One region of the Mesorhizobium sp. B2-9-1 genome, then DNA from elsewhere that is predicted to be linked to it. Evidence: predicted binding sites of a transcription regulator. Region 1 holds the regulator's gene; each other region holds the start of a gene.

Evidence for each region. The regulator PhoB, encoded in region 1, activates phosphate uptake and scavenging genes when phosphate is short. The targets are predictions, from matches to a motif close to TGTCATNNANCTGTCAT.
Region 2: a site for PhoB is predicted at 3,406-3,422, ahead of FJW05_RS26595 (alkaline phosphatase). Genes of this name have one in related genera too.
Region 3: a site for PhoB is predicted at 1,389-1,405, ahead of FJW05_RS00060 (esterase-like activity of phytase family protein). Genes of this name have one in related genera too.
Region 4: a site for PhoB is predicted at 3,933-3,949, ahead of phnF (phosphonate metabolism transcriptional regulator PhnF). Genes of this name have one in related genera too.

Annotation. Positions count from the first base shown of each region.
Region 1 is NZ_VFTP01000006.1:198,466-206,405, reverse strand. It holds gene pstS (phosphate ABC transporter substrate-binding protein PstS) at 1-34, shown strand, start outside; gene pstC (phosphate ABC transporter permease subunit PstC) at 99-1,085, shown strand; gene pstA (phosphate ABC transporter permease PstA) at 1,089-1,940, shown strand; gene pstB (phosphate ABC transporter ATP-binding protein PstB) at 1,937-2,740, shown strand; gene phoU (phosphate signaling complex protein PhoU) at 2,761-3,468, shown strand; gene phoB (phosphate regulon transcriptional regulator PhoB) at 3,485-4,174, shown strand; gene FJW05_RS14490 (ROK family protein) at 4,497-5,741, opposite strand; gene xylF (D-xylose ABC transporter substrate-binding protein) at 6,010-7,050, shown strand; gene FJW05_RS14480 (sugar ABC transporter permease) at 7,283-7,940, shown strand, end outside.
Region 2 is NZ_VFTP01000028.1:10,986-18,925, forward strand. It holds gene typA (translational GTPase TypA) at 1-1,047, opposite strand, end outside; gene FJW05_RS26590 (hypothetical protein) at 1,248-1,529, shown strand; gene FJW05_RS26595 (alkaline phosphatase) at 1,759-3,333, opposite strand; gene FJW05_RS26600 (MFS transporter) at 3,672-4,955, opposite strand; gene FJW05_RS26605 (TetR/AcrR family transcriptional regulator) at 5,034-5,642, shown strand; gene FJW05_RS26610 (hypothetical protein) at 5,687-6,277, shown strand; gene FJW05_RS26615 (3-hydroxyacyl-CoA dehydrogenase NAD-binding domain-containing protein) at 6,380-7,940, shown strand, end outside.
Region 3 is NZ_VFTP01000001.1:5,654-13,593, reverse strand. It holds gene FJW05_RS00075 (Gfo/Idh/MocA family oxidoreductase) at 1-4, opposite strand, end outside; gene FJW05_RS00070 (LacI family DNA-binding transcriptional regulator) at 201-1,226, shown strand; gene FJW05_RS00060 (esterase-like activity of phytase family protein) at 1,500-2,972, shown strand; gene FJW05_RS00055 (MATE family efflux transporter) at 3,092-4,564, shown strand; gene FJW05_RS00050 (MFS transporter) at 4,597-5,967, opposite strand; gene FJW05_RS00045 (TMEM175 family protein) at 5,943-6,518, shown strand; gene FJW05_RS00040 (hypothetical protein) at 6,522-6,803, opposite strand; gene FJW05_RS00035 (SDR family NAD(P)-dependent oxidoreductase) at 6,976-7,842, shown strand; gene FJW05_RS00030 (low affinity iron permease family protein) at 7,851-7,940, opposite strand, start outside.
Region 4 is NZ_VFTP01000015.1:52,827-60,766, forward strand. It holds gene phnK (phosphonate C-P lyase system protein PhnK) at 1-761, opposite strand, end outside; gene FJW05_RS21700 (alpha-D-ribose 1-methylphosphonate 5-phosphate C-P-lyase PhnJ) at 758-1,669, opposite strand; gene FJW05_RS21705 (carbon-phosphorus lyase complex subunit PhnI) at 1,666-2,778, opposite strand; gene phnH (phosphonate C-P lyase system protein PhnH) at 2,780-3,391, opposite strand; gene phnG (phosphonate C-P lyase system protein PhnG) at 3,391-3,852, opposite strand; gene phnF (phosphonate metabolism transcriptional regulator PhnF) at 3,991-4,734, shown strand; gene FJW05_RS21730 (zinc-binding alcohol dehydrogenase family protein) at 5,037-6,053, opposite strand; gene FJW05_RS21735 (ABC transporter permease) at 6,116-7,081, opposite strand; gene FJW05_RS21740 (sugar ABC transporter ATP-binding protein) at 7,078-7,940, opposite strand, start outside.

The DNA.
Region 1 (7,940 bases):
CAAGGACGGCAAGCCGGTCTACTCCGGCATGTAATTCCCGCTGAATGAGGAGGGCGTCTACGGCGCCCTCCTGTCTCTTTCGAAATGCGAGGGGCTAAATGACAGCCGTTTCCGAAGCCGCGACATCGTCCGCCATGCGGACCAGAGAAGCGACAGTGCGCCGCTTCGCCGTCACCGACATGGTCTTCCGGACGGCGACGCGCCTTTCCGCCATGCTCGTGCTCGTTCTGCTCGGCGGGGTCGCGATATCGCTGGTCGCCGGATCGTGGGAGGCGCTGTCGAAGTTCGGCTTCTCCTTCCTGACCACCGAATCCTGGAACCCGGTCACCGAGAACTTCGGCGCGCTTGCGCCCATCTACGGCACCATCGTCACCTCGGCCATCGCCATTCTCATCGCCGTGCCGATCGGCATCGGCATCGCCGTCTTCCTGACCGAGCTTTGCCCGCGCCCGCTCAGGCGCCCGATCGGCATCGCGGTCGAACTGCTCGCCGGCATTCCCTCGATCATCTACGGCATCTGGGGCCTGTTCGTCTTCGCGCCGTTCCTGCAGACGACGGTCCAGCCCTTCATCATCTGGCTGTTCAAAGGCATCCCCGGTCTCGACAGCCTGTTTGCCGGTCCGCCCTACGGCATCGGCCTGCTGACCTCGTCGCTGATCCTCGCCATCATGGTGCTGCCCTTCATCACGTCGATCACCAAGGACGTGTTCGACACGGTGCCGGCGGTCCTGAAGGAATCGGCCTACGGTATCGGCTGCACGACGTGGGAAGTGACCCGGCGCGTGACCATCCCCTACACCCGCGTCGGCATCATGGGCGGCGTCATGCTGGGCCTCGGCCGCGCGCTCGGCGAGACGATGGCCGTCACCTTCGTCATCGGCAACGCGCACCGCATCAGCGCCTCGCTGTTTGCGCCGGGCACGACGATCTCGGCGACTATCGCCAACGAATTCACCGAAGCCGACGGCAACCTCTATACATCCTCGCTGGTATCGCTCGGCCTGATCCTGTTCATCATCACCTTCATCATCCTCGCGCTCGCACGCTACATGCTCTTGCGCATCGATAGCCGCACGGGAGCCTGACCGATGTCGACTGCCCAATCGCTTCACCAAAGCCGCAAGCGCAAGAATGGCGTGATGATGACGCTGTGCGTCGTCGCGGCGGGCATCGGGCTGGCCTGGCTGGCGCTGATCCTCGGTGCCCTGCTCTACAAGGGACTTTCCGGGGTGTCGCTTTCGGTGTTCACGGAAATGACGCCGCCGCCCGGCGATGCCGGCGGCCTGCTCAACGCCATCTACGGCAGCATCGTCATGACGATCATCGGTATCTTCGTCGGCACGCCGATCGGCGTGCTGGCCGGCACCTACATGGCCGAATACGGGCGCTTCTCGAAGCTCACGACGGTGGTGCGCTTCATCAACGACATCCTCTTGTCGGCGCCGTCGATCATCATCGGCCTTTTCGTCTACGAGCTGATGGTGCGGCCGATGGGGCACTTCTCGGCGATCGCCGGCGCGGTCGCGCTGTCGATCCTGGTGATCCCCGTCGTGGTGCGCACCACCGAGGACATGCTGAACCTTGTGCCCAACGCGCTGCGCGAAGCAGGCACCGCCATCGGCGCGCCGCGCTGGGTGGTGATCCGCTCGGTTGCCTATCGCGCGGCGCTCTCCGGCATCGTCACCGGCATCCTTTTGGCGATCGCCCGCATCTCCGGCGAGACGGCGCCGCTTCTCTTCACCGCGCTCAACAACCAGTTCTGGTCGAGCAATCTCAATGCGCCGATGGCCAGCCTGCCGGTAACCATCTTCCAGTTCGCTCTCAGCCCCTACGAGGAATGGCAGCAACTGGCCTGGACGGGCGCACTCATAATCACCCTGACGGTTCTCGGGCTGAGCATCATCGCCCGCAGCCTAACCGGACGCAGAGAGGACAGATGAAACCGATGTTGTCCACCGACCTGAACGCAGCCGATACGACCGTCGAGAAGGCCAAGATCGAGGTCAAGAACCTTAATTTCTACTATGGCCAGTCGAAGGCGCTGAAGGACATCAACCTGTCCCTGCCCGAGCGCAGCGTGACCGCCTTCATCGGCCCGTCGGGCTGCGGGAAGTCGACGCTGCTGCGCGTGCTCAACCGCATCTACGAGCTCTATCCGAAGCAGAGCGCCGAGGGCCAGGTGCTGCTCGACGGCAAGAACATCCTCGACCGTTCGCAGGACCTCAACCTGCTCAGGACCAAGATCGGCATGGTGTTCCAGAAGCCGACGCCGTTCCCGATGTCGATCTACGAGAACATCGCTTTCGGCGTCAGGCTCTATGAGAAGATCAGCAAGGCCGAGATGGACGGCCGCGTCGAGCAGGCGCTGAAGCGCGCCGCACTCTGGAACGAGGTCAAGGACAAGCTCAACGCCAGCGGCCTCAGCCTCTCGGGCGGCCAGCAGCAGCGCCTGTGCATCGCCCGTACCGTGGCGGTGAAGCCGGAGGTCATCCTGCTCGACGAGCCGGCCTCGGCGCTCGATCCGCTGTCGACCGCCAAGATCGAGGAATTGATCGACGAGTTGCAGGCCGACTACACGATCGTCATCGTCACCCACAACATGCAGCAGGCGGCGCGCGTGTCGCGGCAGACGGCGTTCATGTATCTGGGCGAGCTGGTGGAGTTCGACCGGACCGAGAAGATCTTCACCTCGCCCCGCGAAAAGCGCACGCAGGACTACATCACCGGCCGCTTCGGCTGAGCTCATACGAGGACATCATCATGGCCGAACATACCGTCGCTTCTTTCGACGAGGATCTGAGACAGATCAGCCGGCTCATAAACGACATGGGCGATCTCGCCAGCTCGATGGTCGGCGCTTCGACCAGAGCCCTGCTCGAGACCGACAATGCCATGGCGCAGCGCGTCGTTTCCGACGATGCCATCATGGACGCGCGCCAGCGCGAGCTCGACGACCGCGCCATCACGCTGATCGCCAAGCGCCAGCCGATGGCCGATGATCTGCGCAACGTGGTCGGCTCGATCCGCATGGCGGGCGACCTCGAACGCATCGGCGATCTCGCCAAGAACATCGCCAAGCGCGTCGGTTCGGTCGGCGTCAGCGCCGCGCCGCGCGATCTCACGCATTCGATCGATTCCATGGCGCAGCTGGTACTGATCCAGGTCCAGGCTGTGATCCAGGAATATACGGTGGGCGACGCCACGGCGCTGGCCAAGCTTCGCAACGACGACGAGCGCATCGACGTCAAATACACATCCGTCTTCCGCGAGCTCCTGACCTACATGATGGAAGACCCGCGCAACATCACCGCTTGCACGCATCTTCTGTTCTGCGCCAAGAATCTCGAGCGCATCGGCGACCATGTGACCAACATCGCCGAGAACGCCTATTATGTGCTGACCGGCACGCAATTGCCCGCGAATCGTCCCAAGCAGGACGAGACGACAATGTCGGCGCCGGCGGCCTGACGAAGGGTATCTGCCAATGATCGCGCCACGCATCATGGTGGTGGAGGACGAGGAGCCGCTTGGGGTGCTGCTCCGCTACAATCTCGAATCCGAGGGTTACCAGGTCGAAGTGGTGACCCGCGGCGACGAGGCCGAAATCCGCCTTCAGGAAAACGTTCCCGATCTGCTCGTGCTCGACTGGATGGTGCCGGCAGTTTCCGGCATCGAGCTCTGCCGGCGCCTCAGGATGCGGCCCGAGACCGAGCGGCTGCCGATCATCATGCTGACCGCGCGGGGCGAAGAAAGCGACCGTGTTCGCGGCCTCTCGACCGGCGCCGACGACTATCTGGTCAAGCCGTTCTCGACGCCGGAGTTCATGGCGCGCGTCAAGGCGCTGCTGCGCCGCGCCAAGCCGGAGGTGCTGTCCAGCGTGCTCAAGGTCGGCGACATCGTGCTCGACCGCGAATCGCATCGCGTCTACCGCAAGAAGAGCGAGATCAGGCTCGGCCCGACCGAGTTCCGCCTGCTCGAATTCATGATGCGCCACCCCGGCCGGGTTTTCTCGCGTAGCCAGCTGCTCGACAATGTCTGGGGCGAGACGATCTATATCGACGAGCGCACCGTCGACGTCCATGTCGGCCGCCTGCGCAAGGCCGTCAACAACGGCCGCATGCCGGATGTCATCCGCACCATCCGCGGCGCGGGTTACGCGATCAGGGAAGATTAGGCCCAGGGCGCCGCAGTCCTGACGGGCCATGCACTTCCAGCATCCACGCTGGTGAGTAGCCGAGACGCTTGTGCCTCGTCATCCACGGGCGGAGCAAGGAGCGAAGCGACGCAGCGCAGACCCGAGGATCCATTCCGTGACGTCGACGCGCCGCGGCGGTCCAGAATTTTGCACCGCTGCGCTCGACGCGTGAGGTAACGGCATGGATTCCAGGGTCTCCGCGACGGAGCTTCGCTCCTGCTCCGCCCTGGAATGACGAAGCTGTGGGGCCTTCGCTAATTTCAAGCGTCTGCTGCTGTCCCCGGACCTCTTCAAGGCTGCCTCAGGCCACGTTCTTGCCTGCGGCACCCGCTCTCGCCTGGCCTCCCGGCGCGAAAATTTCCTGGTCGACGAAAGTCAGCGCGCGCATGGCGCAGCCTTCGCGGATCAGCGGCAACTCGTTCGGCTCGGTGTCGAAGGAGATCGATTCCGAGTGCTGGCCGCCGGCGGTCTGGGCGATCGCCTCGCGCAGCGCCGGCTCGATCAGGTCGAAGGCGGCCGCGCTGACGCCGACCATGGCGACGGGCGCCGGATCGATGAGGGCGAACAGGCTGCCGAGACCGAAACCAAGCGCTTCGCCGGCCCGGCGATAAGCCTCCCGTTCGGGGCCGTCCCTCTCGCGCGCCTTCGCGGCAAGGGCCCGCATGTCGGCGTCGCCGACGTCGACCGGCTCGGCGTCCTCGCTCATTTTCATGGCGCTGCGCCAGATCGCATAGTTGCCGGCATAGGCCTCGACGCAGCCGCGGCGGCCGCAGCGGCAAAGCGCCCCGCCCGGGCGGTGAATCATGTGGCCGAACTCGCCGCCGGAGGAATGCGTGCCAGTGAACAGCGCACCCTTGAGCACGAGACCCATGCCGATGCCGTGCGACAACAGGATGGCGATGAAGTCGTCGCGATAGCGCTCCGGGTCGCGCCATTGCAGCGCCACCGCCATCATGTTGCAGTCGTTCTCCATGGTGGTGGAGATGCCGAATTCCTTCTCGAGGATGTCGGCGAAAGGAATGTCTGTCAGCGGCGTTATCGGCGACCAGAGCATGGCGCGAGCATTAGAATCGGTGATGCCCTGAATGCCCATGGCGATGCGGGCGACGCTGCCAATGTCGAGGTCGGGATCCTGCAGCCGGCGCCGCACGATCGCCACGCATTCGCCGATCAGCTCGTCGCGGGGCATGACAAGCGTGTCCAGGCGCTGCTGCTCCTCGGCAACAACCTGACCGGCATAATCGATCACGGCGACCGACAGAAAGTTCAGCGACAACACCACGGTCAGCACCGCGGCGGCTTCAGGGTTCAGCGCCAGGCCGATCTGAGGCCGACCGCGTTTCAACGCCGTCGGCTCGCTGGCCTTGCTTTCGGTGAGAATGCCCTCCTGGATCAGGTCGGCGGAGATCGCCGAAATGGTCGAGTGGCTGAGACCGGTGGTGGCGGCAATTTCGGTTCGTGATGGCTGACCGGCGCGGCGTACCGCCGAAATCACCATGGCGCGGTTGCGCCGGCGCAAATCGTCGTGGCGGATTCCGACCGACATCGTTTCGCACGTCCTCCCCGGTCATCGCGGCCTTGTGATAATGCCATGGCCTGTCGCTGACACGCTAGGGATTGTGGCAGAAGCCAGGGGCTATGTCATTATTTATTGCGGATGCCGAAAAAAATGCCTGAGCCCATCAAAACCCATCAGAATCTCGGTTGACAGCGTCGTTGTGCTGGACCACTATTTTTTTGAGGCTCGAAAAAAAGCCTCTATGCCGGCCTTCGGGCCAGTCTGGGTCGCGCCGCACGGGCGCAGGGAGGATATCATGAAGAAATTTGCAGCCGCCATTCTGGCGGGCGTTGCCATGTCGCTGACGCTGGCGTCCGTAGCCGAGGCGAAGGACAAGGTGATCGGCGTGTCGTGGTCGAATTTCCAGGAAGAGCGCTGGAAGACCGACGAAGCAGCGATGAAGGCCGCCATCGAGGCCGCCGGCGACAAGTATATTTCGGCCGACGCGCAGTCCAATCCGGGCAAGCAGCTGACCGACGTCGAAAGCCTGATCTCGCAGGGCGCCAACGCGCTGATCATCCTGGCGCAGGATGCCTCGGCAATCGGCCCGGCGGTGCAGAAGGCGCTCGATGAAGGAATCCCGGTCGTCGGCTACGACCGCCTGATCGAGAACAAGGACGTGTTCTACCTGACCTTCGACAACAAGGAAGTCGGGCGCATGCAGGCCCGCGGGGTGTTCCAGGCCAAGCCGGAAGGCAACTATGTCTTCATCAAGGGCTCGGGTTCCGATCCGAACGCCGACTTCCTGTTCGCGGGCTCCATGGAAGTCCTGAAGGACGCGATCGACAGCGGCAAGATCAAGAATGTCGGCGAGGCCTATACGGACGGCTGGCTGCCGGCCAACGCGCAGAAGAACATGGAGCAGTTCCTGACCGCCAACGACAACAAGGTCGACGCGGTCGTGGCTGCCAATGACGGCACCGCCGGCGGCGTTGTCGCGGCGCTGACGGCGCAGGGGCTGGCCGGCACCGTTCCGGTCTCGGGCCAGGACGGCGACCACGCGGCGCTCAACCGCATCGCGCTCGGCACGCAGACCGTGTCGGTGTGGAAAGACGCGCGCGAGCTCGGCAAGAACGCCGCCGAGATCGCCTCGCAACTCGCCGACGGCAAGAAGATGGGCGACATCGCCGGCGCCAAGGACTTCACGACGCCCGGCGGCAACACCGTCAAGTCGCTGTTCCTGACGCCGATCGCGATCACCAAGGACAATCTCAACGTCGTCATCGACGCCGGCTGGATCAAGAAGGACGAGGTCTGCGCTGGCGTGCCTGCCGGCAGCGTCAAGGTCTGCAACTGAGCCTTGCCGGCCTTCGATCAAAAATACCTGCGCCGCGGCCAGGAGCGGTTCAATGAACCGCTCCTGGTTTTTGTTGCCGCAATCCCGGACGGAAAACCGCTACGCACTTTTCCTGGGATTGCTTTAAAGCCGCGGCGTTTTCTCAAAAGATTTTGCCGTTCTGCCTCGGGCGGGTAGCTTCTAGGCTGAGTTCCGGCATCCGCACCAGACGGCAAGCCGGCGGGAGGAAATCATGACCGACACGACGTCTACCCAACCGGCGGACACCGCGCGCGCGTCGGAACTCGGCACTGTGGCCCGGTTCCTGAAGGCGACCGAGCTCGACACCCGCATGCTGGGCATGATCGGCGCGCTGCTCCTGATCTGGATCGGGCTGCATGTGATTTCCAGCCTGCGGCTTGGCGTCAACCCGCTCGACTTCGACAGCCGCACGTTCCTGACGCCGCGCAATCTCTGGAACCTGTCGGTTCAGTCTTCGGCCGTGGCGATCATGGCCTCCGGCATGGTGCTGGTCATCGTCATGCGCAACATCGACCTGTCGGTCGGGTCGGCCGAAGGGCTGATCGGCATGGTCATGGGCTTTGCCCAGGCGCATTTCCTGGTTCGCTTCGTCGGGCTTGAACTGGGAAATCCCTGGATCTGGGTTCTGGCGTTGCTGATCGGCCTGGCGCTCGGCCTCATCATCGGCGCCTTCCAGGGCTTCGTCATCGCCTATCTCGAAGTGCCGGCCTTCATCGTCACGCTGGGCGGATTGCTGGTATGGCGGGGCGCTGCCTGGTGGGTCACCAGCGGCCAGACCGTTGCGCCGCTCGACGCCACATTCCAGTTGATGGGCGGCGGCCCGGCGGGCTCGATCGGCGCCAAATGGAGCTGGGCCGTCGGCATCGTCG
Region 2 (7,940 bases), on a different contig from region 1:
CGATTCCTCGATCTTGAGCGCGACATTGCCCTCGGCCTCGCGCAGCAGCCGGTCGCGGATGACGCGGCTGGTCACCTTGTCGCCCTCGGTGCCGGCAAGCGGCGAGTCGTTGACGAGGAAGGACATGGTCACGGTCGGCGGATCGATCGGCTGCGCATGCAGCGGCTCGCTCACCGCCGGATCGCAGAACGTATCGGCGACGGTGCCTTTGGACAGGCCGGCGATGGCCACGATGTCGCCCGCCTGCGCTTCCTCGATCGGCTGGCGCTCGAGGCCGCGGAAGGCGAGGATCTTGGAAATGCGGCCGGTCTCGATCTGCGTGCCGTCATGGTGCAGCACCTTGACCGCCTGGTTGGCCTTCAGCGTGCCGGACTCGATGCGGCCGGTGATGATGCGGCCGAGGAACGGATTGGCCTCGAGGATGGTGCCGATCATGCGGAACGGGCCGGGATGGACCGTCGGCGCCGGCACATGCTTGACGACCAGGTCGAACAGCGGTGCAAGACCCTGGTCCTTCGGACCCTCGGGGTTTTCCGAAACCCAGCCGTCGCGGCCCGAGCCGTAGAGGATCGGGAAATCGAGCTGCTCGTCGGTGGCGTCGAGCGCGGCGAAGAGGTCGAACACCTCGTTGACCACTTCGATATGGCGGGCATCCGGACGGTCGATCTTGTTGATGACGACGATGGGGCGCAAGCCGACCTTGAGCGCCTTGCCGACGACGAACTTGGTCTGCGGCATCGGGCCTTCGGCGGCGTCGACGAGCACGATCGCCGAATCCACCATCGACAGGATGCGCTCGACCTCGCCGCCGAAATCGGCGTGTCCGGGCGTGTCGACGATGTTGATGCGGGTGCCATGCCAGTCGACCGAGGTCGCCTTGGCCAGGATGGTGATGCCGCGTTCCTTTTCGAGGTCGTTGGAATCCATGGCGCGCTCGGCGACGCGCTGGTTGTCGCGGAAGGCGCCGGACTGTTTCAGGAGCTGGTCGACGAGGGTGGTTTTGCCATGGTCGACATGCGCGATGATCGCGATATTGCGGAGGTTCATTGTCTGGTCTCGGGAGTGTTGCAGGCAGCAGGCCCAGAGGCGCCGCCTTTTTCGGTTGCGCGGCTCATACAAGGTTTTTCGCATTTGCGAAAGGGGAGGCCCGACCCCAAATACATAGTCACTGATTCTTAAACGTCTTGGTGTGAAATGATTCCGTTAACCAAGGCGGAACCTTTGAGGGGCCGGACAGTTCGATGTTCATGACCGATCCTATGTCCAGATTGCGTCCGGTTTTTGCGTGGGCGGCGCTTGGCGTGCTCGTCGCGGCCGGCGCCGCGCAATCGGCGGCTACGCTTCGGCAAGCCGACCCGATCGCGCCGCCCGACGCCAGGACCGCGCAGCAGATGTTCGCCGACGCCCCCGACGGCGTCGACCCGATCGTCACCGGCCCGGTCAGCGCCGCCTTCAAGCAGCGCCAGAAGGATGCCAACTGCGATACCGCGGTCTGGCCGAAAATTCCCCGGGCTTGCTATCCGGATTGATCTTTCCGCCACAGGAAAACGGCAAATGCTGGCGGGACAGCGCCCCCCTCTGCCCTGCCGGGCATCTCCCCTCAAGGGGGGAGATTAGCAGCTTTGATCCCGCTGCCAGTCCTGCAGCGTTGGAAATTAGCGAAAGCCGATGCGAAATCCGATCTCCCCCTTTGAGGGGGAGATGGCCGGCAGGCCAGAGAGGGGGGCCTCGCGCCGGCGCCTCGGATTTTATTGATCTTCAAGCCGACCGCACCGGATCGAGCGTGACCTTGTAAAGCTCGTTGTCGTCGCGATCCATCAGCCGCACGGTGAGCTGTTCCGTCGCGCCGGAAATGTCGACCAGCCCGAAGAACTGCAGCCCGGCCGACGGCGGCAGGTTCTGGCCCTGCTCGGCGGTCGGCGCCTTGATGAATTTCAGCTCCGGCCCGAAGGTCATGTCGAGGTCGTTGGGGCCGAAGGTGCCGGCGTGGATCGGACCGGACACGAACTCCCAGAACGGATTGAAATCCTGGAACTGCGCCTTGTCGGGATTGTAGTAGTGCGCCGCGGTGTAGTGGACGTCGGCGGTCAGCCACACCGTGTTGGTGATGCCGGCATTCTTGATGAAGCGCAGCACGTCGGCGAATTCCAGCTCACGGCCCTTTGGCGCGCCATTGTCGCTGTTGGCGACCGCCTCGGCCCCGGCCTTCTTCGCCGCGTCGTTCCAGACGACCAGGCTGAGCGGCATGTCGGCGGCGATGACCTTCCACGTCGCCTTGGAATTCGCCAGCTCGCGCTTCAGCCACTTCGACTGCTCCTCGCCGATCATGCGCGACTTCGGCGTCAGCGTCTCTTCCATGTCGGGGCCGTTCGGGCCGCGATAGGAGCGCATGTCGAGGAAGAACACGTCGAGCAGCGGCCCATGCGAGACCTTGCGGTAGACGCGGCCCGGCTCCGACGGCTCGTAGCGGATGGTCGTCATTTCATGGAAGGCGCGAGCCGCCCTGGCCGCCAGCACATGGATCGACTTTTCCTTGTAGCGGTCGTCGGCGGTCAGGTCCTTCGAATCCGACCAGTTGTTGAGCACCTCGTGGTCGTCCCACTGGTAGAAGGTCGGGCAGATGGCCGACAGGCCAAGCACATGCTTGTCCATCATGTTGTACTTCCACTGGTCGCGGTACTCGTCCAGCGTCTCGGCCACCTTGCGCTTGCCGTCGATCATGACCACGTTCTTCCACTTGCCGCCGCCGGGCAGGTCGACCTCGTCCTTCATAGCGCCGTCGGCATAGATGGTGTCGCCGGAATGCAGGAAGAAGTCCGGCGTGTGCTTGGCGATGGTCGAATAGGTCTTCATGCCGGTCTCGTCGATACCCCAGCCCTGGCCGGCGGTGTCGCCCGACCAGGCGAAGCGCACGTCGCGCTTGGACGACGGCGCGGTGCGGAAACGGCCGACGATCGGCTCGGACACGGCATTGATGTCGGAAAGATCGGCAGCGGTCATGCGGTAGAAAATGTCCTGGTCCGAGGCGAGATCGGTGAGCAGCCGCTTCACCGTGTAGTCGCTGGCCGGCGAGGTATCGAGCGCAGCCAGCCGCGTCGCATTGGCGAAGCTTTCGGTCGTCGACACTTCATACATCACGCGCGCCGGGCGATCGGTGCGGGTCCACACCATGCCCGACGTGGCGTCGACGTCGCCGGACTGGACGCCATGCGTGAAGGCCGGACGCTGGCTGGCGCGGGAATAATAGGGCAGCGCCAGACCGGAGGCGCCGACAAGGCCGAAGGCGCTGGCCGAAGTGACGAAGGCGCGGCGGGTGAGCGAAAGCTTGTTCATGGCTGTCTCCGGGATGGCATTGAGCGGGACCGCCAAGCTCTCGCCTCAATGTTTCAGGCGCATATCGGAACCATGAAGTTTTGATAACAGTCGACATCTTCCTTCTCCCCTTGTGGGGTGAGAAGCGGTCCGCGTTAGCGGACGAAAAGCCAATTGCTTGGCTTTTCGAGCTTCGAACGCCCTGAGCCTGCGAAGGGCCGGGTGGTGGATCGGCGCGCAGCGCCGAGACGGATGAGGGGTATTCCAGCGGAGTGAGACGTTGGCTTTCCCTGGAGCACCCCTCATCCGGCCGCTTCGCGGCCACCTTCTCCCACAAGGGGAGAAGGAAAAGTCGCGCCTCAAGCCGCCTGCGGTTCCGGCTCGAACGCCGGCCTGCTCGTATTGATCAGCAGCGAAATACAAGCCGCCGCGATACCCGTCATGCCGGCAATCAGGAAGGCCAGCTCGTAATTGCCCTGCAGCTCGCGCATCGTGCCGCCGAAGGCGGCGGCCGCCGCGGCGCCCACCTGGTGGCCGGCGACGATCCAGCCGAACACGATCGGCCCGCTGCGGTCGCCGAAAGCCTCGTTGGCAAGCCTCAGCGTCGGCGGCACGGTGGCGATCCAGTCGAGCCCGTAGAGCACGGCGAAGATGACCAGGCTGGTCGCCGAGAAGCCGGAATAGGGCAGGTAGATCAGCGACAGACCGCGCACCGCGTAATAGACGCCGAGCAGCTTGCGCGGGTCGAAACGATCGGTGAGCCAGCCGGAAAGCGTGGTGCCGATCAGGTCGAAAATGCCCATCATCGACAACAGCCCGGCCGCCTGCACCTCGCCGATGCCCATATCGCCGCAGAAGGCGATGAGATGCGTACCGACGAGGCCGTTGGTGGTGAAGCCGCAGACGAAGAAGGTGGCGAACAGGTACCAGAACACCCGCGTGCCGGCCGCGCGGCGCAGCGTGTTCAGCGTGTGCGCCAGGAAATTGCCCTGCGATGCAGGCGACACCGGCGGCACGTCGCCGGCATCGGCGCCGTAGCGAACCTGCCCGATCGAAGCCGGGCGCTCCGGCACCAGCAGCAAGACGAACGGGATCAGCGCGGCGGTGGCCAGCGCCACGGCAATCGCCACCGGCTTCCAGCCGCCGCTCTGCGCCAGCGAGGCGATGAGCGGCAGGAACACCAGCATGCCGGTGGCGCTTGAGGCCGACATCAGGCCCATCATCAGGCCGCGATTGGTCTTGAACCAGCGGTTGACGATGGTGGCGCCGAGCACGCTCGCCACCGCGCCCGAACCGATGCCGGAAAACACGCCCCAGGTAATGAAAAGATGCCATGGCTCGGTCATGAACAGGCTGAGCGCGGTCGATCCCGACATCACCAGCAGCGAGCCGAGCAGCGTGCGGCGCAACCCGATGCGCTCCATCAGCGCCGCGGCGAACGGACCGGTCAGGCCATAGAGCAGGATGCCGACGCTGGCGGCCCAGGACGTTACGTCGCGATGCCAGCCGAAGCTTTCCTCCAGCGGCACCATCATCACCGAGGGCGCCGAACGGAGCCCCGCCGCGATCAGCAGGCACAGGAAAATGACGGCAACGACGACGAATGCGTAGCGCTGGCCAAACGGACGGGACTGGATTATCATGTTACTGACCGGTACGTTGCAATGGAGTGAAGCCATACATACGTACCGGTCAGTAACATTGTCAAGCGAGTTGTTTGAATGCCATCCGACAATAAAATTGAAGCGTCGATCAGCGAGCCTCCTGCTCCCAGGGCGGCGGACAAGATCCTGGACGTCGCGCGCGACCTCTTTTACCGCGAGGGCATAAGGGCGATCGGCGTCGACGAGATCGTCAGGCGCGCCGGCGTCACCAAGCCGAGCCTCTACCGCAGCTTCCCGTCCAAGGACGAGCTTGCCGCGTCCTATCTGCGCAAATACGACCTCGAATTCTGGGAGCGCTTCGACGAGGCAGTCGACGCGCATCCGGGCGATCCGCGCGCGCAGATCATCGCTTTCCTGACCCGCGTCGGCAAACGCACGCAAAAGCCGGACTATCGCGGCTGCGGCATGACCAACGCTGCGGTGGAATATCCCGAGCGCGGCCATCCCGCGCGGGTGGTGAGCGAGAACAACAAAGTCGAGTTGCGCCGGCGACTGCGCGCCATGGCCGCCGCAATGGGCGCCGCCGATTCCGATACGCTGGGTGACGGCCTGCTGCTGCTCATCGAAGGCGCCTATATCAGCGGCCAGCTGTTTGGCTTGGGCGGACCGGCGGCGGCGGTCGCCCGCAACGCCGACCTCTTGATCGAAGCCAGCTTGAAGAAATAGCGATTGACGTTACGCTTCCGGCAACTCGAACGGAGTTGCCAGTAATGCGAGCTCTTCTGATCCCGCTTGCCCTCGCCGGTTTCTGCCAGGCGGCCCAGGCCGGCGACATCTCCAGCGCCTATACCGATCTCGACTCGAAGAAGGACTGCGTAACCTATGCGCAGGCCGCGGAAGGCGACGGCGACTGGGCGAGCCTCGTCTGCTCAGGCTATCGCGGCTACCCGGTGCTGATCGGCTATGACGATGCTCGCGAATCCGTCTATTACGGCTTTCCGTCCGACGACATGACTGCGGTCTGGGAGAGCTTCACCGCCTTCAACGGCTCCGGACCGAAAGTCGAGTGGCGCATCGAGACCAATGGCGACGTCGTCATCCCCTTCGCCGCCATCCACCGCCGCTCCGTCAGCAATCCGGAGGACGAGAAGAAGTCGACCGATGTGCTGGTCGTCGCCAAGGTGGCGCAACCGGAAGAGCACCAGGGCTGCACGATCGGCCTGGTTTTAGCCACCGGCAATCCGCACGCCAACGACCAGGCGCGCAAGCTCGCCGACGAGAAGGCGAAGACCTTCGCCTGCGGCAAGGACAAGCGCGAGGTGATCGGCGACGTGCCGGCTTTCGGCCGGGTGGATAACTGACCGGGCCTCGCCAACCATAGGGCCAGAGCCGCATCGGGTTCCCATTCGCCTCGCTGCCTAGTAAACCCTTGCGCGATTGCAGCCGGTCTTGGGAGGTTCCGCTTGTCCAGTTCTGTCACCGTCGCGAACGATAACGGCGTGGCGGTGGTCACCATCGACAACCCGCCTGTCAATGCGCTCAGCTTTCATGTCCGCAAGCCGCTTTACGAGGCGCTCACCGCTTTGCGCGACGATCCCGCCGCGAGGGCCATCGTCATCGCCTGTGCCGGGCGCACTTTCGTGGCCGGCGCCGACATCACCGAATTCGGCAAGCCGGTCGAGCAACCGGAATTGCGCGCCATTATCGCCCTGCTGGGAACGGCTCCTAAGCCGACGGTCGCCGCCATCCACGGCACGGCGCTCGGCGGCGGGTTGGAACTGGCATTGGGCTGCCATTTCCGTGTCTCGGACGCCGGCGCCAAGCTTGGCCTGCCGGAGGTAAAGCTCGGTCTTTTGCCGGGCGGCGGCGGGACCGTACGTTTGCCATGCCTGGTCGGCGCCGCGAAAGCGCTCGACATGATCGTCTCGGGCACGCCGATCTCGGCCGGCGAGGCAAAGGCCGCCGGCCTTGCCGATGCGGTTGTCGAAATCGATCTCTTGGCAGGGGCGGTTCGTTTCGCGCGCGAAATGGCTGATCGAGGCGGGCCGTTCGTGCCGGTGCGTGACCGCAATGACCGCCTTGCCGGGTCCGATCTCGCAGCCTTCGACCGCCAAGCCGCCGATCTGGCAAGAAAAGCCCGCGGACTGGACGCGCCGCTTGCCTGCGCCGAAGCCGTGCGCAACGCGATCACCTTGCCCTTCGACGCAGCGCTTGCGGCCGAGCGGCAACTGTTCCAAAAACTCGTTTCCGGCGACCAGTCGCGGGCGCAGCGGCATTTGTTCTTTGCCGAGCGCGAGGCGGTGAAGATACCGGGCAAGGATTTGCGGAAGCGCCGGATAGAGCGCGTCGGCATCATCGGCGCCGGCACCATGGGCGGCGGCATTGCCATGGCCTTCGCCAATGGCGGTCTTCCGGTGACCTTGCTCGAGACGAGCGAGGAGGCGCTGCGCCGCGGACTGGCTACGGTAGAGAAGAACTATGCCGTTTCGGTCAGTCGCGGCTCATTGACCGAGGAGGCGAAGCAAAAGCGGCTTGATCTGTTCAAGGGCAGCACCGACTACGCCGATCTCGCCGATTGCGATTTGATCATCGAGGCCGTGTTCGAGGACATGCCGGTGAAGAAGGACGTGTTCGGCAGGCTCGACGCGATCGCCAGGCCTGGCGCCATCCTCGCTACCAACACCTCTTATCTGGACGTGAACGAAATCGCCGCCTCGACCTCGCGGCCACAAGATGTGCTCGGCATGCATTTCTTTTCGCCGGCAAACGTCATGAAGCTCCTTGAGATCGTGCGCGCCGAAAAGACCGCGCCTGACGCGCTGGCGACGGTCGCCGACCTCGCCCGGCGCATCGGCAAGGTCGCGGTCGTCGTCGGCGTCTGCCACGGTTTTATCGGCAACCGTATGCTGTCCGCGCGCGGCGCCGAGAATGAAGCGCTGTTGCTGGAAGGCGCGACGCCAAGCCAGGTCGACAAGGCGTTCACCGATTTCGGCTGGCCGATGGGGCCGTTCCAGATGGGCGATC
Region 3 (7,940 bases), on a different contig from region 1:
TCATCCAGCGCTCCTCCTCCGCCGGTCCCTCCAGACCGGATGTCACGGCGTCCACGGCGTCACCGTAAACGTTTTTCCGTAAACGTTTACGAGAACACACCCGATGGCGTAGAATGTCAACCGGCTGCTTGCAAAAATCGTCCCGAAGCCTTGGCCTGAGCGGCAGCCGGTGCTAGCCAAGGCAGGGGGAGAATCCGTCCTTGGCGTCCAGCATCCACGATCTCGCGCGTCACCTGAACATCTCGATCGGCACCGTGTCGCGGGCGCTGAACGGCCGTGCCGACGTCAATGCCGACACACGCCAGCGTGTGCTCGAAGCAGCCAGGAAGCTGAACTATTCGCCCAATCAATCAGGCCGCAGCCTGCGCCAGGGCGCCACCCGCTCGATCGCCTTCATGCTGCAGCCGCATCCCGGCGACCAGCAATATGGCGAGCCGTTCTTCATCCCGTTCCTGACCGGCCTGCAGGCGCGGCTCGCCGAGCATGACCTGGATTTGATGGTCGTCATGGGTGAGCCGGGCCAATATCAGCAGGAGCGGTTGCGCCGCGTGGTCGAGACGCGCCGGGCCGACGCGGTCGTGTTGGCCAATACGCGAAGGGAAGACGATCGGATCGACTATCTCAGCAAGGCCGGCTTTCCCTTCGCCACGCTTGGCCGAAGTCAGTCCGGCGGCGACACGTATCCTTCACTCGATATCGATTTCGAGAGGGCGGGTGATGAAGCCGTCGACCGGCTGGTCGCGCGCGGCCACCGCCGCATTGCCGCCATCCGCCCTTCGCTTGATCTCAACTTCGGCTACCTGTTCCTCGACGGCTACCGCAAGGCGCTGAAGCGGCACGGTATCGAGGTCGACCCCAACCTGATCGCCGATGGCTTCATCAACGAGACCGGCGGCTACCAGGTGACGCCGCAAGTAATGCGCTCCAAAAACCCGCCGACGGCGATCATCTTCAACAATGACGCGATGGCGCTCGGCGGCTGCAAGGCGCTGGCCGAGATGGGTATCAAGCCGGGCCATGACATGGCCGTGATCGTCATCGTCGACACGCCGCTCTGCCGCTACTTCTCGCCGACGCTGACCGCCTTCCGTCCGTCGCTGGAGCCCATGGGCCGGCGGCTGGCCGAGATGCTGCTCGCTTCGCTTCCCGCCTTCGCCGGCCCCGAAGGCACGCGCATCATCCACGAGGTTTGGCCGCTGGAACTGATTGCAAGAGAGAGCGATTGAGCGGAGGCGCTTTCCCTTCTCCCCTTGTGGGACAAGGTGTCGCCGAAGGCGACGGATGAGGGGTGCTCCAGAAGACACCAGCGTTTCACTCCGCTGGAACACCCCTCATCCGTCTCGGCGCTACGCGCCGATCCACCTTCTCTCACAAGGGGAGAAGGAAACTGTCACGCAACCATCACGTTCACGTCCTAGACCGCTCGACGGGAACCGGCTCGCCGCATCGCCGATGCGCGTTCCTTCCAGGCCGCTCTGCTCGTCAAGAAGGGGATATCGATGAAACATCTCAACCGAACCGTCGCGCTCGGCGCGGCACTTGTCCTGTTTACCGCCATGACGCCGGCGCTCGCCGACGGCGTCGCTTACGTCAACAAGGGACTCATCGGCATCGGCCGCATCCCGGCCAACCAGAAGGACAAGTTCGGCGAGACCTTCGGTTCAGGTTCGGGCATGGCGATCGACACCAAATCCTGGACGCGTGAAGGGGCCACCTACAAGGGTTCGCTCTGGCTGCTGCCGGACCGCGGCTACAATGTCGTCGGCACCACTGACTATCGCCCGCGCCTCAACACCATCTCGATCGAGCTGGCCCCGACCGCTCCTGGCGCGGCACCCGCCGCCGGACAGGAACAGTCGGGCGTCAAGGCGACGCTCGCCGACACGATGCTTCTGACCGACGACAAGGGCGCCGACGCCACCGGCCTCGATCCGTCGAACGGCGTGCGCGCCGCCGCTGGCGACATGCCGATCCTGCCTGAGGCCAATGGCAAGCTGGCGCTGGACGACGAAGCGATCGTGCGGCTGCCGGACGGCACGATGTTCATCTCAGACGAATATGGTCCCAATATCTACCGCTTCTCGGCCGAAGGCCGTCTGATGTCGGCGACGCAACCGCCCGCGGCGCTGGTGCCGATGCGCCACGGCAAGCCGAACTTCGCGTCCGACAACCCGGGCCCGGGCGCTGCCGAGCCCGATCCGAAGGATCCCGAAACCGGTCGCCAGAACAACCAGGGCCTAGAAGGCATGTCGATGACGCCGGACGGCAGGTTCCTGATCGCCGTGCTGCAGTCGGCGCCCCGCCAGGACGGCGGCGATTCCGGCTCGACCCGCCAGAACACCCGCGCGCTGGTTTACGACGCTTCCGATCTCGCCCATCTCAAGCTGGCGCATGAATATGTCGTGCCGCTGCCGGTGTTCACGGACGCCAAGGGCAAGACCAAGGTGGCCGCTCAGAGCGAGATCGTCGCGCTCTCCGACAAGAGCTTCCTGATGCTGGCGCGCGACTCAGGCAACGGTCAGGGCGTCAAGGGCGATGAATCGCTCTACCGCAAGATCGAGATCGTCGACCTCTCCGCCGCCACCGATATCGCCAACGGCCCGTTCGACGCCGCCGACAAGCCGGTCGCGCCGAAAGGCATGCTCGATGCGTCGGTGACGCCGGCGAAGCTGACGCCGTTTATCGACATCAACGACAAGGGCGAGCTCGGCCGTTTCGGCCTGCACAATGGCGCGCCGAACGACAAGAACAACCTCTCGGAGAAGTGGGAGGCGATGTCGCTGGCGCCGGTGCTCGATCCGAAGCTGCCCGACGACTATTTCCTGTTCGTCGCCAACGACAATGACTTCCTCACCCAGGACGGCTTCCAGGTCGGCGCTGCGTACAAAGCCGAGGACGGCGCCGATGTCGACACCACCTTCCTGGTCTATCAGGTCACACTCCCCGGCCTTTCTGGAAACACCACTCAGTAATGGGATAGGATCGGCTGCCGCGGCAGCCGACGCCTTTTCTGAAGGGATGCATGAACATCAGGCCTGCGATAGCATCGCGGGCCTGATTCAGTTTCGGCCTCACCACCATGGGTGACAACATGGATGACAAACAGACCACCCGGCGGCGGACCGGCGACCTGACCAGCGGCCCCATTCCGCGCACGCTGCTGTTGTTCGCACTGCCGGTGCTGGGCTCCAACGTGTTGCAGTCGCTCAACGGCTCGATCAACGCGGTCTGGGTCGGCCGCTTCCTCGGCGAGGCGGCGCTGACGGCGACCTCCAACGCCAATCTGGTGCTGTTCCTCATTCTCGGCACCGTCTTCGGCATCGGCATGGCGGCGACCATTCTGGTGGCGCAATCGGTCGGCGCCCGCGACCTGCCCGAGGCGAAGCGCATCGTCGGTACCAGCGCCACCTTCTTCTTTCTCGTCTCGGTCGTGTTCGCCGTCTGCGGCTGGATCTGGGTCGACGTCATCCTGACCGGACTCGGCACGCCGGCCGATGCCTTGCCTTTGGCGCGCGCCTATTTACGCATCATCTTCATCGCCGTGCCGATGATGAACCTTTTGTCCTTCGTCATGACCGTGCTGCGCGGCGCCGGCGATTCGCGCACGCCGTTCGTCTTCATGGCGCTGGCGGTCGTGCTCGACGTCGTGCTCAATCCACTGCTGATCCGCGGCATCGGCCCCTTCCCCGAACTCGGCATTGCCGGTTCGGCAATGTCGACGCTTGTTGGCCAGACGGTGAGCGTGATCGCCATCCTGATCGTGCTTTATGTGCGCAAACATCCGCTGCGGCTGGCGGGCAGCGATCTCGCGCTGCTGCGGCCCGACCCGACATTGCTGCGCATCGTCGTCTCCAAGGGCATTCCGATGGGCCTGCAGATGATCGTCATCTCGGCGGCGGCGTTGACCGTGATGGGCATCGTCAATTCCTACGGCTCCCAGGTCGCAGCCGCCTACGGCATCGCAGCGCAGCTCTGGACCTATATCCAGATGCCGGCTCTGGCGATCGGCGCCGCGGTCTCCTCGATGGCGGCGCAGAATGTCGGCGCCGGGCGCTGGGACCGCATCGGGAGGGTCGCGGCATCGGGCGTCGGCTTCAACCTGGTGCTGACCGGCGCGCTGGTGGCGCTGCTTTTCGTCTTCGACCGCGCGGTGCTCAGCCTCTTCCTCAGCACCGACAGCGCCGCGATCGACATCGCCGCCCACATCAACAAGGTGGCGTCCTGGTCGTTCATCCTGTTCGGCGTCACGATCGTGCTGTTCGCCACGGTGCGCGCCACCGGCGCTGTCATGCCGCCGCTGATCATCCTGATCATCTCGGTGTTGATCATTCGCACCGGCTTTGCCTATTCCATGCGCAGCGTCATCGGCCAGGAGGCGCTGTGGTGGAGCTTTCCGGCGGGTTCGATCGCCTCGCTGGCGCTCGCCGCCGCCTATTACCGCTTCGGCCGCTGGCGCACGATGCACATGATCGAGGACCGGCCGGCGGCCGGCGAGCCGCCCGACACCGGCCTCGGCGTGCCGCGCCAGCGCGCGCAGCTCCTGTCGGAGACGCCGAACGGCTAAAATCCGCGACGACAGGAAAACGTGAAAATCCGCTACCGCGCGTATTTGGCGCCGAAGCCAAGCGCCACCAGCGAGAAGACGACGATCATGCCGGCAAAGGCCAGGCTTGCGATGGTTGCGTTCGCCAGGCTCGACAGGATGCCGATACCGATCACCGGCAGCGCGTTGCCGCAGAAGCAACAGATGAAGAAGGCCGAGACCACCTCGGCGCGGCGGTCGGCGGGCGCGATCTGATTCACCACTTGCAGGCCACCGCGATAGCCGAGCGCCGCCGCCACGCCGCAGACCGCCGTCGCAACGATCATCAGGACCATCGAGGCATAGACCTGCGCCGCCACGATCAGCGCCACGGTCGGGATCATCAGCACCAGCGCGGCAAGCATGGTGGAACGGCTGGAGAGCCATGTGGTCCCGACGATGGTGATGGCCGCCACGATCGACAGCTCGAAGAAAAGCCCGCCGGCTTCGGCATGATTGATCACATGCAGCTGCTGCGCCAGGATGCTCGGCGCCAGCGCCGCGTAGAAGCCGACCAGCGCCATGGCGCCGAAGCCGGTCACCGCCGGCGCCACGAACTGCGCGCGGATATCGTCGGGAACCGAAAGCCTCGGCCGCAGCGAGACCTCGGAGAACCGTCCGGGCCTGGAGACGGTTTCCTGCGTGCGCCAGATCAGCAGGGTCACCAGCGCAAGCAGGACGAGATAGACGGCGAATGTCAGCCTGAGCGGCCAGGGCGCATATTGGGCGAGCAGCCCCGACATGAGCGCGCCGGCCCCGAGACCGACAAAATTGGTGCTGGTGGCAATGACGGCGGCGCGTGACTTGTCCTTGCCTTCGATCAGCTCGGCCAGCCAGGCGGTGCCCGCCCCCGCGCCGACACCGATGCCGAGCCCGCTGAGAATGCGGGCGATGTCGAGCCAGGCGAGGTTTTCGGCGAACAGGAAAAATAACGCACTGACCACGGCAACGCCCATCGCCGCTAGCGCGGCGGGGCGGCGGCCGACGACATCCGACAGGCGGCCGAAAAACAGCAACGCCGCCAGATTGCCGACCACATAGACAGCATAGACCAGCGTCAGCGTGACCTGCGAGAAGCCGAAGGCCTGCTTGTAGATCACGTAAAGCGGCGTCAGCGCGGTGCTGCCGGCAAAAAGCGCAGCGATCATGGCGGCGACGACGGCCATTGCGGCGCCGCCGCCAAGCTCATTGTCACGCGTCATGGTTTGAGCGTAGCTGGTCATGGCAGCCTCCGGGGGTTGCAAGCACAACGCCTGTATAATGGCGCTGTTCCAGCCACCGAACGTCCTCCTGACAATCCTGACAGGATGGTCTTGTGCGAAATCCTCGCGTAGCTTTTGTCGGCCGACGAGGAGGAACCATGGGCAAGGGACGGGTCGAGGCATTCACCGATGGCGTCGTCGCCATCATCATCACCATCATGGTGCTGGAGCTGAAAGTGCCGCATGGCGAGGATTTCTCAGCGCTTCTGCCGCTGTGGCCGGTCTTCTTCTGCTATGTGCTGTCCTTCATCAATGTCGGCATCTACTGGAACAACCTGCACAACATGTTCCACACCGTGCAGCGCGTCGATGGACGCGTGCTGTGGGCTAACCTGAACCTTTTGTTCTGGCTGTCGCTGATGCCGGTGACCACCGCGTTCATGGGAGAGAACCACTTCGCGCCCGTACCGGTCGCCGTCTATGGCATCGACCTCGCGCTTTGCGCCGTCGCCTACACCATCCTGGTCCTCAAGCTGCGCCATCTGCACGGCGCCGACACGACCTTCGCCAAGGCCGTCGGCCGTGACAACAAAGGCAAGATCTCGCTGGCGCTCTACATCGCCGCCGTCCTGCTCAGCTTCCTCAACCAGTGGATCAGCGTGGCGATCTATGTGGTTGTGGCTGCCATCTGGTTCGTGCCGGACAAGCGCTTCGAACGGTTGGTCGAGAAATAACGCTTACTTCCGCATGGTTTTCAGCTTTTCTGCCGCGGAGGCAGCAAGGTCGGCATAGCGCTCCTCCAGCCTCTCGGCCGCCTTGATGATCGGAAAGTCATGGCCGAATTTTTCCAGCGCCAGCCTTAGCTTCTCGGCGAAATCCGCCTGCTTCTCCAGCGCCGCAAACAGCGTCTTCACCTGCGTCTCGCTGATGTCGGGATTGGCGAGCATCTTCGGCACCTCGCGGCTCATCTGGTCGCCGTTGACGGTTTGCTCCTTCAGGATTCCGATCCAGTCGGTCAAATGCCGAACTCCTTTTTGGGACAACATGCGCGGCGAGCGCTGCGATGGTCAACCCGTTGCGGCTCTTGCCGTCAACCCGTTGCGGCTTTTGCCGTCAATGATGGGACCAACCGGCCTTGCCTCGGCTGCGCCCGGCGTTAAGTTCGGCCCGACCCGAACAAGGATGGAACTCATGACCAGCGACGCCCAGATCCAGACCGCCCTGCCCGCCTTCGCCTCCGGCAATGTCGCCGTGATCACCGGCGGCGCCAGCGGCATCGGCCTTGCAGCCGCAAAACGGTTCGCGGCAATGGGCATGAAGGTGGTGCTTGCCGACATCGGCGGCATGCGCCTCGACCAGGCGAAGCAGGCGGTCGCCGCGATCGGCGGCGAGGATGCCATCCTCCCAATCCCGACCGATGTCTCAAGGGCGGAAGAGGTCGACCGGCTGGCGGACCTCGCTTACGGCGCCTTCGGTGCGGTGTCGGTGTTGATGAACAATGCCGGCGTCGGCAACAATCCGGGCAAGCCGTGGGAAAACCGCGACGCCTGGAAGCGGCTGCTGGACATCAATTTCTGGGGCGTCGTGCATGGCGTCGAAGCCTTCGCGCCGCGCATGCTCGCCGCCGGAAACCCGGGCCTGATCATCAACACCGGGTCCAAGCAGGGCATCACCACGCCGCCCGGCAACCTCGCCTACAACGTCTCCAAGGCCGGCGTGAAGACTTTTACCGAAGGGCTGGCGCATGCGCTGCGCAACGAGCCGGGAGCCAAGGTGTCGGCGCATCTGCTGATCCCGGGCTTCACCTATACTGGCCTGACCGAAGGCGCGACGGAAAAGCCCGCCGGCGCCTGGACCGGCGAGCAGGTGATCGACTTCATGCTGACATCGCTGTTGGACGACGACTTCTACATCCTGTGCCCCGACAACGAGGTGGCACGGTCGACGGATGAAAAACGCATGGCCTGGGCGATCGGCGACATCATCGAGAACCGCCCTGCCTTGTCGCGCTGGCATCCCGACCACAAGGACGCCTTCGCGGCCTTCATGTACCGCTGACAGTCCGGTCACGCGGCGGCTTTCTTCTTGGAGCCGCTCTTGCCCCCGACGGCTTTCTTTGCAGCCGTCTGGGCGATCTTGCGATTGCCCTTGGTGCC
Region 4 (7,940 bases), on a different contig from region 1:
GAAGAAACCAGCAACTGCGTATAAGGCGCGCGCGGATCGTCGAGCACGCGGTCGGTGAGGCCGCTTTCGACGACGCGGCCATCTTTCATCACCATCATGCGCTGCGACAGCAACCGCGCCACGGCGAGGTCGTGGGTGACGACGATCGCGGCAAGCCCAAGATCGGTAACCAGCCCGCGCAGAAGGTCGAGCAGGCGCGCCTGCACCGAGACGTCGAGACCGCCGGTCGGCTCGTCCATGAACACCAGGCGCGGGCCGGTGACCAGGTTGCGGGCGATCTGCAGGCGCTGGCGCATGCCGCCGGAAAAGGCGCGCGGCTCGTCGTCGATGCGGTCCTCGTCGATCTCGACGCGCGACAGCCAGTCGACGGCGGTGGCGCGGATCTTGCCATAGTGGCGGTCGCCGACCGCCATCAGCCGCTCGCCGACATTGGCGCCGGCAGATACCGTCATGCGCAGGCCGTCGGCCGGGTTCTGGTGGACGAAGCCCCAGTCGGTGCGCATCAGGAAGCGGCGCTCGGCCTCGCTCATGCGGTAGAGCTCGCGCCATTGGCCGTCGCGCATGCGGTAGCTGGCCGTGCCGGAAGAGGGCAGCAGGCGGGTCGACAGGCAGTTGAGCAGCGTGGTCTTGCCGGAGCCGGATTCGCCGACCACCGCCAGAACCTCGCCTGGCCAGAGGTCGAAGGTGACGTTCTCGCAGCCGACGCGCGACCCGTAGAATTTGGACAGCGCAGAAACGCGCAGCAGCGGTTCGTCGGTCATTCTGCCGGCTCCGTTTTCTCAGAGGCAAGGTGGGTCTCGGGTGCAAGATGGCCGTGATGGCCGTCGGCTCGTCGCTTCTCGCAATGGTCGGTGTCGGAGCAGACGAACATGTGGCCGCCATGGTCGTCGAGGATGACCTCGTCGAGATAGACATTCTCGGCGCCGCAAAGCGCGCAGGGCTGGTCGAAGGTCTGCACCTCGAAGGGATGGTCCTCGAAGTCGAGGCTGACGACATCGGTGAAGGGCGGCACCGCATAGATGCGCTTCTCTCGGCCGGCACCGAACAATTGCAGGGCCGGTGAGCGATGCATCTTCGGATTGTCGAATTTCGGTGTCGGCGAGGGGTCCATCACGTAGCGGCCCTCGACCTTGACCGGATAGGCGTAGGTGGTGGCGATGCGGCCGTGCCTGGCAATGTCCTCATAGAGCTTCACATGCATGAGGCCGTATTCCTCCAGCGCGTGCATCTTGCGCGTCTCGGTCTCGCGCGGCTCGAGGAAGCGCAGCGGCTCGGGGATCGGCACCTGGAAGACCAGCACCTGGCCTGCGGTCAGCGGATGCTCGGGGATGCGGTGGCGGGTCTGGATGATGGTGGCGGTTGCCGTGTCGGTGGTGACGACGACCTTGGCGACCTTCTTGAAGAAGGCGCGGATCGAGACGGCATTGGTGGTGTCGTCGGCGCCCTGGTCGATGACCTTGAGCACGTCATCGGGACCGATGATCGAGGCGGTGACCTGCACGCCGCCTGTGCCCCAGCCGTAAGGCATCGGCATCTCGCGCGAGGCGAAAGGCACTTGGTAGCCGGGAATGGCGATGCCCTTCAGGATGGCGCGGCGGATCATCCGCTTGGTCTGCTCGTCGAGATAGGCGAAGTTGTAAGTGGCGATCTCTGTCGGTTGCGCGGTCATTCCGCGGCCTCCCTCTTGTCTTCAGCCTTGTCCTCGTTTTCCCGCGCCTCGTATTCGGCGCGCATGCGGCGCACGAGGCCGAGCTCGGCCTGGAAGTCGACATAATGCGGCAGCTTCAAATGCTCGACGAAGCCGGTGGCCTGGACGTTGTCGGAATGCGAGATGACGAATTCCTCGTCCTGCGCGGCGGCAACGACATCCTCGCCGAGCTCGCTCGCGCGCAGCGCCCGGTCGCATAGCGCCATCGCCATCGCCTTGCGCTCGCTCTGGCCGAAGACCAGGCCATAGCCGCGGGTGAACTGCGGCGGCGCCTTGGCCGAGCCCTTGAACTGGTTGACCATCTGGCATTCGGTGACGCGGATGGAGCCGAGCGGCACGGCGAAGGGTAGCTCCGGCACGTCCAGTTCCAGCTCGACCTCGCCGATGCGTATCTCGCCGACGAAGGGATGGTTGCGGGCGTAGCCGCGCTGCGTCGAATAGCCGAGCGCCAGGAGAAAACCCTCGTCGCCGCGCGACAGCGCCTGCAGGCGGATGTCGCGCGCCATCGGGAATTGCAGCGGCTCGCGCGTGATGTCGCCGGGCACGTGGTCCAGCGGCATGTCGCCATCGGCCTCGATCAGGCCTTCATGGGCGAGGATCGCCGAAACGCGCGGCATGGCCTCCGGCTCAGCCGGACGCTGCGCCGGCATCTCGACCTCGGCGCCGGCGGCAAGCTCGGGATCGAGCAGGCGGTGGGTGTAGTCGAAGGTCGGGCCAAGCACCTGTCCGCCGGGCAGGTCCTTATAGGTGGCCGAGACACGGCGCTCGACCTGCATGGCGCCCGTATCGATCGGATTGGTGTAGCCGAAGCGCGGCAGCGTGGTGCGGTAGGCGCGCACCAGGAAGATCGCCTCGATCATGTCGCCGCGCGCCTGGACGACGGCCAGAGCCGCAAGCTCGCGGTCATAGAGCGAGCCTTCGCTCATCACGCGATCGACGCCCAGCGCCAGCTGCTCGACGATCTGGTCGAGGCGCAGCGCCGGTACCGAGCGGTCGCCGCGGCGGCGGTCGGCAAGCAGGCGATGCGCATTGGCAATAGCGGCTTCGCCGCCTTTCACCGCGACATACATGTCATGCCTCCATCGTCTTGATGCGGGTGGTGCGCGGCAGGCAGGCGAGGTGGCCTGGCGCCGCCAGGATGATGTCGACGCCGCGCGGGAAACGCTGGTTGTTCTGCTTCCACTGCTCGACGAAATGGCGCGGCATGCCGGGAGGCGCGATCATCGACGTCTTCTCGATCCCTGGGCCTTCGAGCAGCAGCGACGGGCCCGAGGCAAGATCGTCGACCAGGAGGATCAGCGTCGTCGAGCGGTCGGGATATTCCTGCGTGCCTTGCGCAAAACCGTCGAGCGCCGCCATCTCCTTCGGATTGGCGATCAAGGCGAAATGCGCGTCGGCCGGCGTGTTGGCCGAGGGCGCGCCGGTGTGAAAGCCGAGCCAGGCCTTGACCGCGGCTTCCGCCTGCAGCGGCGAGTCGAGCCAGACCGGCGTGTCGTTGTCGCAGAGCGAGAGCGCCACGGCGCCGGCCGTCGCCGACAGCGGCGCCGGCGGGCGGGCGAGCTGCGGCAGGTTCTGGACGGTGCCGGGGCGGGCCATCGCGTCCATGATGGCGCGGAACACCGCCTGGGCGTTGAAGACCGGCTCTGCGAAGCCGCCGTCGATCGATTGCGTGGCGATATCCATCAGTCCTCTCCGCGCACCATGGTGAAGAAATCCACTTTCGTGGCCGCCGTTTCGACGCGCTTTGTCTCGCGCGCCGCGGCAAGCGCCGCGCGCAAGGGCGCGGCGAGCTTTGTCTCGACCGCTTCGCGGTGCGCCAGGTCCTGCCACAGCGCGTCGGCGATCGCCGCAAGCTTGGCCTTGCCCTTGTCGCGGCCGAGCGCATAGGAGTGGCCGACCTGGCCGGAGGGCAACCGCACCGTCGCACGGGTGACCGTCGCCTCGCCGACATTGAACGGCGCGCCGCCGCCGCCGATCCGTCCGCGCACCGTCACCAATCCGGTTTCAGGACCGCGCAAAAGCTCGGCCTCGGAGGGCAGGCCCGACTCGTTCCACAGGCGGGCGATCTCGTCGGCCGCGGCGTGCGCCAGCGTCGCCATCAAAGCCTTCCGCCCGGCCTGCTCGCGCGCTTCCTGTCCTCGCATGGCATCGCTCCTTGCATGGAGAAATTTGTCTATTGATATAGACAACTATACAAATTATACTCACTTGGTATCGGGAGTCCATGACGGGTGGATGACAACGGGTGCAAAAGTTGGGGTGGGGACGTTGGGGGCGGGGAAATGACCGGGCTGGCAAGCAGCATCGAGAGGCGTAACGGCGTATCGCTATGGCGGCAGATCGCCGACAGGATCCTGCAGGCGGTCGCCAATGGCGATTTCGCCGAGAATGCCGCGCTGCCGCCTGAAGTCGCGCTGGCGGAGCGCTACGGCGTCAACCGCCATACGGTGCGTAGCGCCATTGCAGCGCTGGTGCAGGAAGGCGTGCTGAGGGCCGAGCAGGGACGCGGCACCTTCGTGTTGTCGCGCAAGCGGCTGTCCTATCCGATCGGCGCGCGCACGCGCTTCTCGACCGGGCTGCAGGGGCAGACGAGCGAGCGGCATATCGCGCTGCTGTCGTCATCCACCGAGCCGGCCAGCCGGCGCATCGCCGAGGCGCTGGGCATCGCCAAAGGCGCTGCCGTCATCCGCTTGGAGACGCGCGGCGAGGCCGACGGTCATGCGGTGTCGCGCGCGACGACCTGGTTCGATGCCAAGCGCTTCGCCGGAATCGAGGCGGCAATGGCGGAAACGGGATCGATCACCGCCTCGCTCAAACGCTTCGGCATCAATGATTATCTGCGGCATTCGACCGTGCTGTCGGCGCGACACGCCGACGCCGACGACCTTGCAGCCCTCGATCTGCAGCCCGGCGCCATCGTGCTGGTCACCGTCGCCATTAACGTGACGCTCGACGGTGAGCCGATCCAGTTCGCGGAGTCGCGCTTTCCCGCTGAGCGGGTGGAGCTGAAGTTGTCGGTGTTGTAGGGAGTGCCGGCCTTATACGAGACCCGTGATTTATCCGACCCACGCTGATGTCAGCTCAGCTCGGCCGCTTAATTGTCAGCGGCTTCGCGTTTGAGGATCGCCTTCCCCCACTCCGTCGCCGCTTCGCGGCGCCACCTCTCCCCCCTCCGGAGGGAGAGGAAGGGTGCCAGCTGGAATCGCCTCGTGCCTTTCCTCTCCCCCGTCGACCGGGGGAGAGGTGGCTCGGCGAAGCCGAGACGGAGTGGGGGTCGACCCGTGCGGCGCTCCGTCAATTCGGGCCGAGTTCACCGCCTGTCCTGTTATCACCCGACCTCGATAACCGCCTTGATCAGTCCCGACTTCTCATGCGTCCACCGGGCAAGGTCGCGCGGCGTTCCGGCGAGCGTGGTGCGATGGGTGACGAGCTTGTTCAACGGCACGGCGCCGTTGCGGATCGAATCTGCGACATGGTCGAAATCGGCCTTCAGCGCGTTGCGGCTGCCGATCAACATCATCTCGCGCTTGTGGAATTCGGGGTCGGAGAAGGTGATGTCGTCCTTGACGACGCTGACCAGCACCAGCGTGCCGCCATGCGCGACATGGGCGAAGGCCGACTGCACGGACTGGGTGTTGCCGGTCGCGTCGAACACAAGGTCGAACCCTTCGCCGGCGGTTGCCTGCCGGACCAACTCGGCAGCCGGCACCTTCGAGCTGTCCAACGGGACAAAGCCGAGCTGCTTTTCGGCGAAGCCGAGACGTTCGGCGCTCATGTCGAGCAGGCTGACATCCAGCCCGGCGATGCGCGCGAAAATCGCCGTGCCGAGGCCGATCGGGCCGGCGCCGATGACCAGCGTGCGCTGGCCGGGCAGCCCGAGCGAGCGGCGCACCGCATGCGCGCCGATGGCCAGGAATTCGACCGCCGCGGCGTCGGCCAGCGACAGGCCGTTCGCCGGGTAGAGGTTCTGCGCCGGCACCAGAATTTCGTCGCACATGGCGCCGTCGCGATGGACGCCCAGCACCTCGATCCTCACGCAGCAGTTCGGCTTGCCGCGCCGGCAGGCGATGCATTTGCCGCATGAAAGATAGGGGTTGATGACGACCGGCTCGCCGACGGCGAGATCGACACCTTCGCCTTTCTCGATGACAGTGCCCGAGACCTCGTGCCCCATGACGCGCGGATAGGCCAGAAACGGGTGCTTGCCTTCGAAGATATGATAATCGGTGCCGCATATGCCGACATGGCTGACCGCGACGCGCGCCCAGCCGGGCGGCGGTGTGCCGGGCCCGGCGCGGTCTTCGAGGACAAGCTCGCCGGGCGAGAGGCAGACAACGGCTTTCATAGGCAATCCAAGGCAAAAAGCGCCGGCCTCGCGCGGGCCGGCGCGGAAGGTTCAGGTAGGAGTCATTTGCCGCGACGGCGCAGGCCGTCGAAGTAGACGATGACGATGATCAGCAGGCCGGTGATGACGCGCTGCCAGAAGGTGTTGACGTTGAGCAGGTTGGCGCCGTTGTTGATCGTTGAAAGGATGAAGGAGCCGATCAGCGGTCCATGCACGGAGCCGATGGCGCCGAACAGCGAGGTGCCGCCGATCACCGACGAGGCGATAGCCTGAAGCTCATAGGTGTCGCCCTGTGTGGGGTTGCCGATGCCGATGCGCGAGGCCAGCAGAACGCCGACGATGGCGGCAAGCAGGCCGGACAGGATGTAGGCCATGAAGATGGTGCGCGGCACATTGACGCCCGACAGACGCGCGGCCTCCGCATTGGAGCCGACCGAGAACAGGTAACGGCCCCAGCGCGTGTGGTGCAGGAACACGTAGGAGGGGATGGCGACCAGGATGACCATCCAGAACAGATAGGGGATGCCGAGCAGCGAGCCGCGGGAAAACGCCTGAAAAGGGTCGCTGTTGATGGAGATCGAGTTGCCGTTGGTCATCAAAAGGCCGATGCCGCGCAGCGAGGTCATGGTGGCCAAGGTGATGATGAAGGGCGGCAGGCCCATCTTGACGATGCCGAAGCCGTGGAAGAGGCCGATAGCGACGCCGACCAGCAAGGTCGCCAGCACCGCCGCCCAGATCGGCCAGCCGGCATTGATCAACAGCGCGACGATGACCGTGGTGAAGCCGACCACCGCGCCGACGGACAGGTCGATGCCGCCGGTGATGATGACGAAGGTCTGGCCGACGGCCAGGATGGCGATCAGCGAGCCTTGACGCAGAAGGTTGGTGATGTTGAGCGTCGTGGCGAAGGACGGCGTGGCGAAAGCCAGCACGATCCACATCAGGAGCAGAAGGCCAAGCAGCGTCAAGCCGAACAGGGCGTTGAAATTGCGCTTGGATCGTTCGGCGGGGATCGCCTCGGTGCTCATATCTGTCCTCCCGACTTTTCTTGTTTCTCGGCCAGTGCCTGACCCAAAATGTCCTCGTGGCTCGCGGTCCGGAAACCATGGGTCGCGACCAGCTTGCCGCGCCGGAACACATGCAGCGCGTCGGCAAGCTCGTAGACTTCCGGCAGATAGGACGAGATCAGGATGATGCCGGCGCCCTTGGACAAGAGCGTCGAGAACAGGCGGTAGATCTCGGCCTTGGTGCCGACATCGACGCCCACCGTCGGCTCGTCGAAGATGAACAGCTTGGCGCCATGCGCCAGCCATTTGCCGATGACGATCTTCTGCTGGTTGCCGCCCGACAGGCTGGAGGCGAGCGCATGGCGCGTCGGCGTCTTGATGCGCAGGTCGGCGATCTGGCGGTCGGCCTCGGCCTTCTCCTTGGCGCCGGAGATCAGAAAATTGCTGGAGATGCGTTTGTAGATCGGCAGGTTGAGGTTCATGCCGACCGGCAAATTGAGGCACAGGCCTTGGTCGCGGCGGCTTTCCGGGGCCAGCGCCATGCCGAGCCGGATCGCGTCGTGCTCGGAATTGACCTGGACCTCCTTGCCTTGCCACAGGATCTGGCCGGCCGATTTCCTGTGGCGGCCGTAAAGCGTGGTGACGAACTCGCTGCGGCCGGCGCCGATCAGGCCGTAGAGGCCGACGATCTCGCCGGCGCGGACGGTCACCGAGACATTCTCGAAGCCTTTGCCCGAAAGGTTCTTCGTCTCGACGATCGTGGCGCCGGGGGTGAAATGCTCCTTGTGGTAGATCTGCTCGATCGAGCGGTTGATCATCAGCTTGACCAGCTCGGCCTCGTCCGTCTCGGTGATGTTGCGGGTGCCGACCAAAGTGCCGT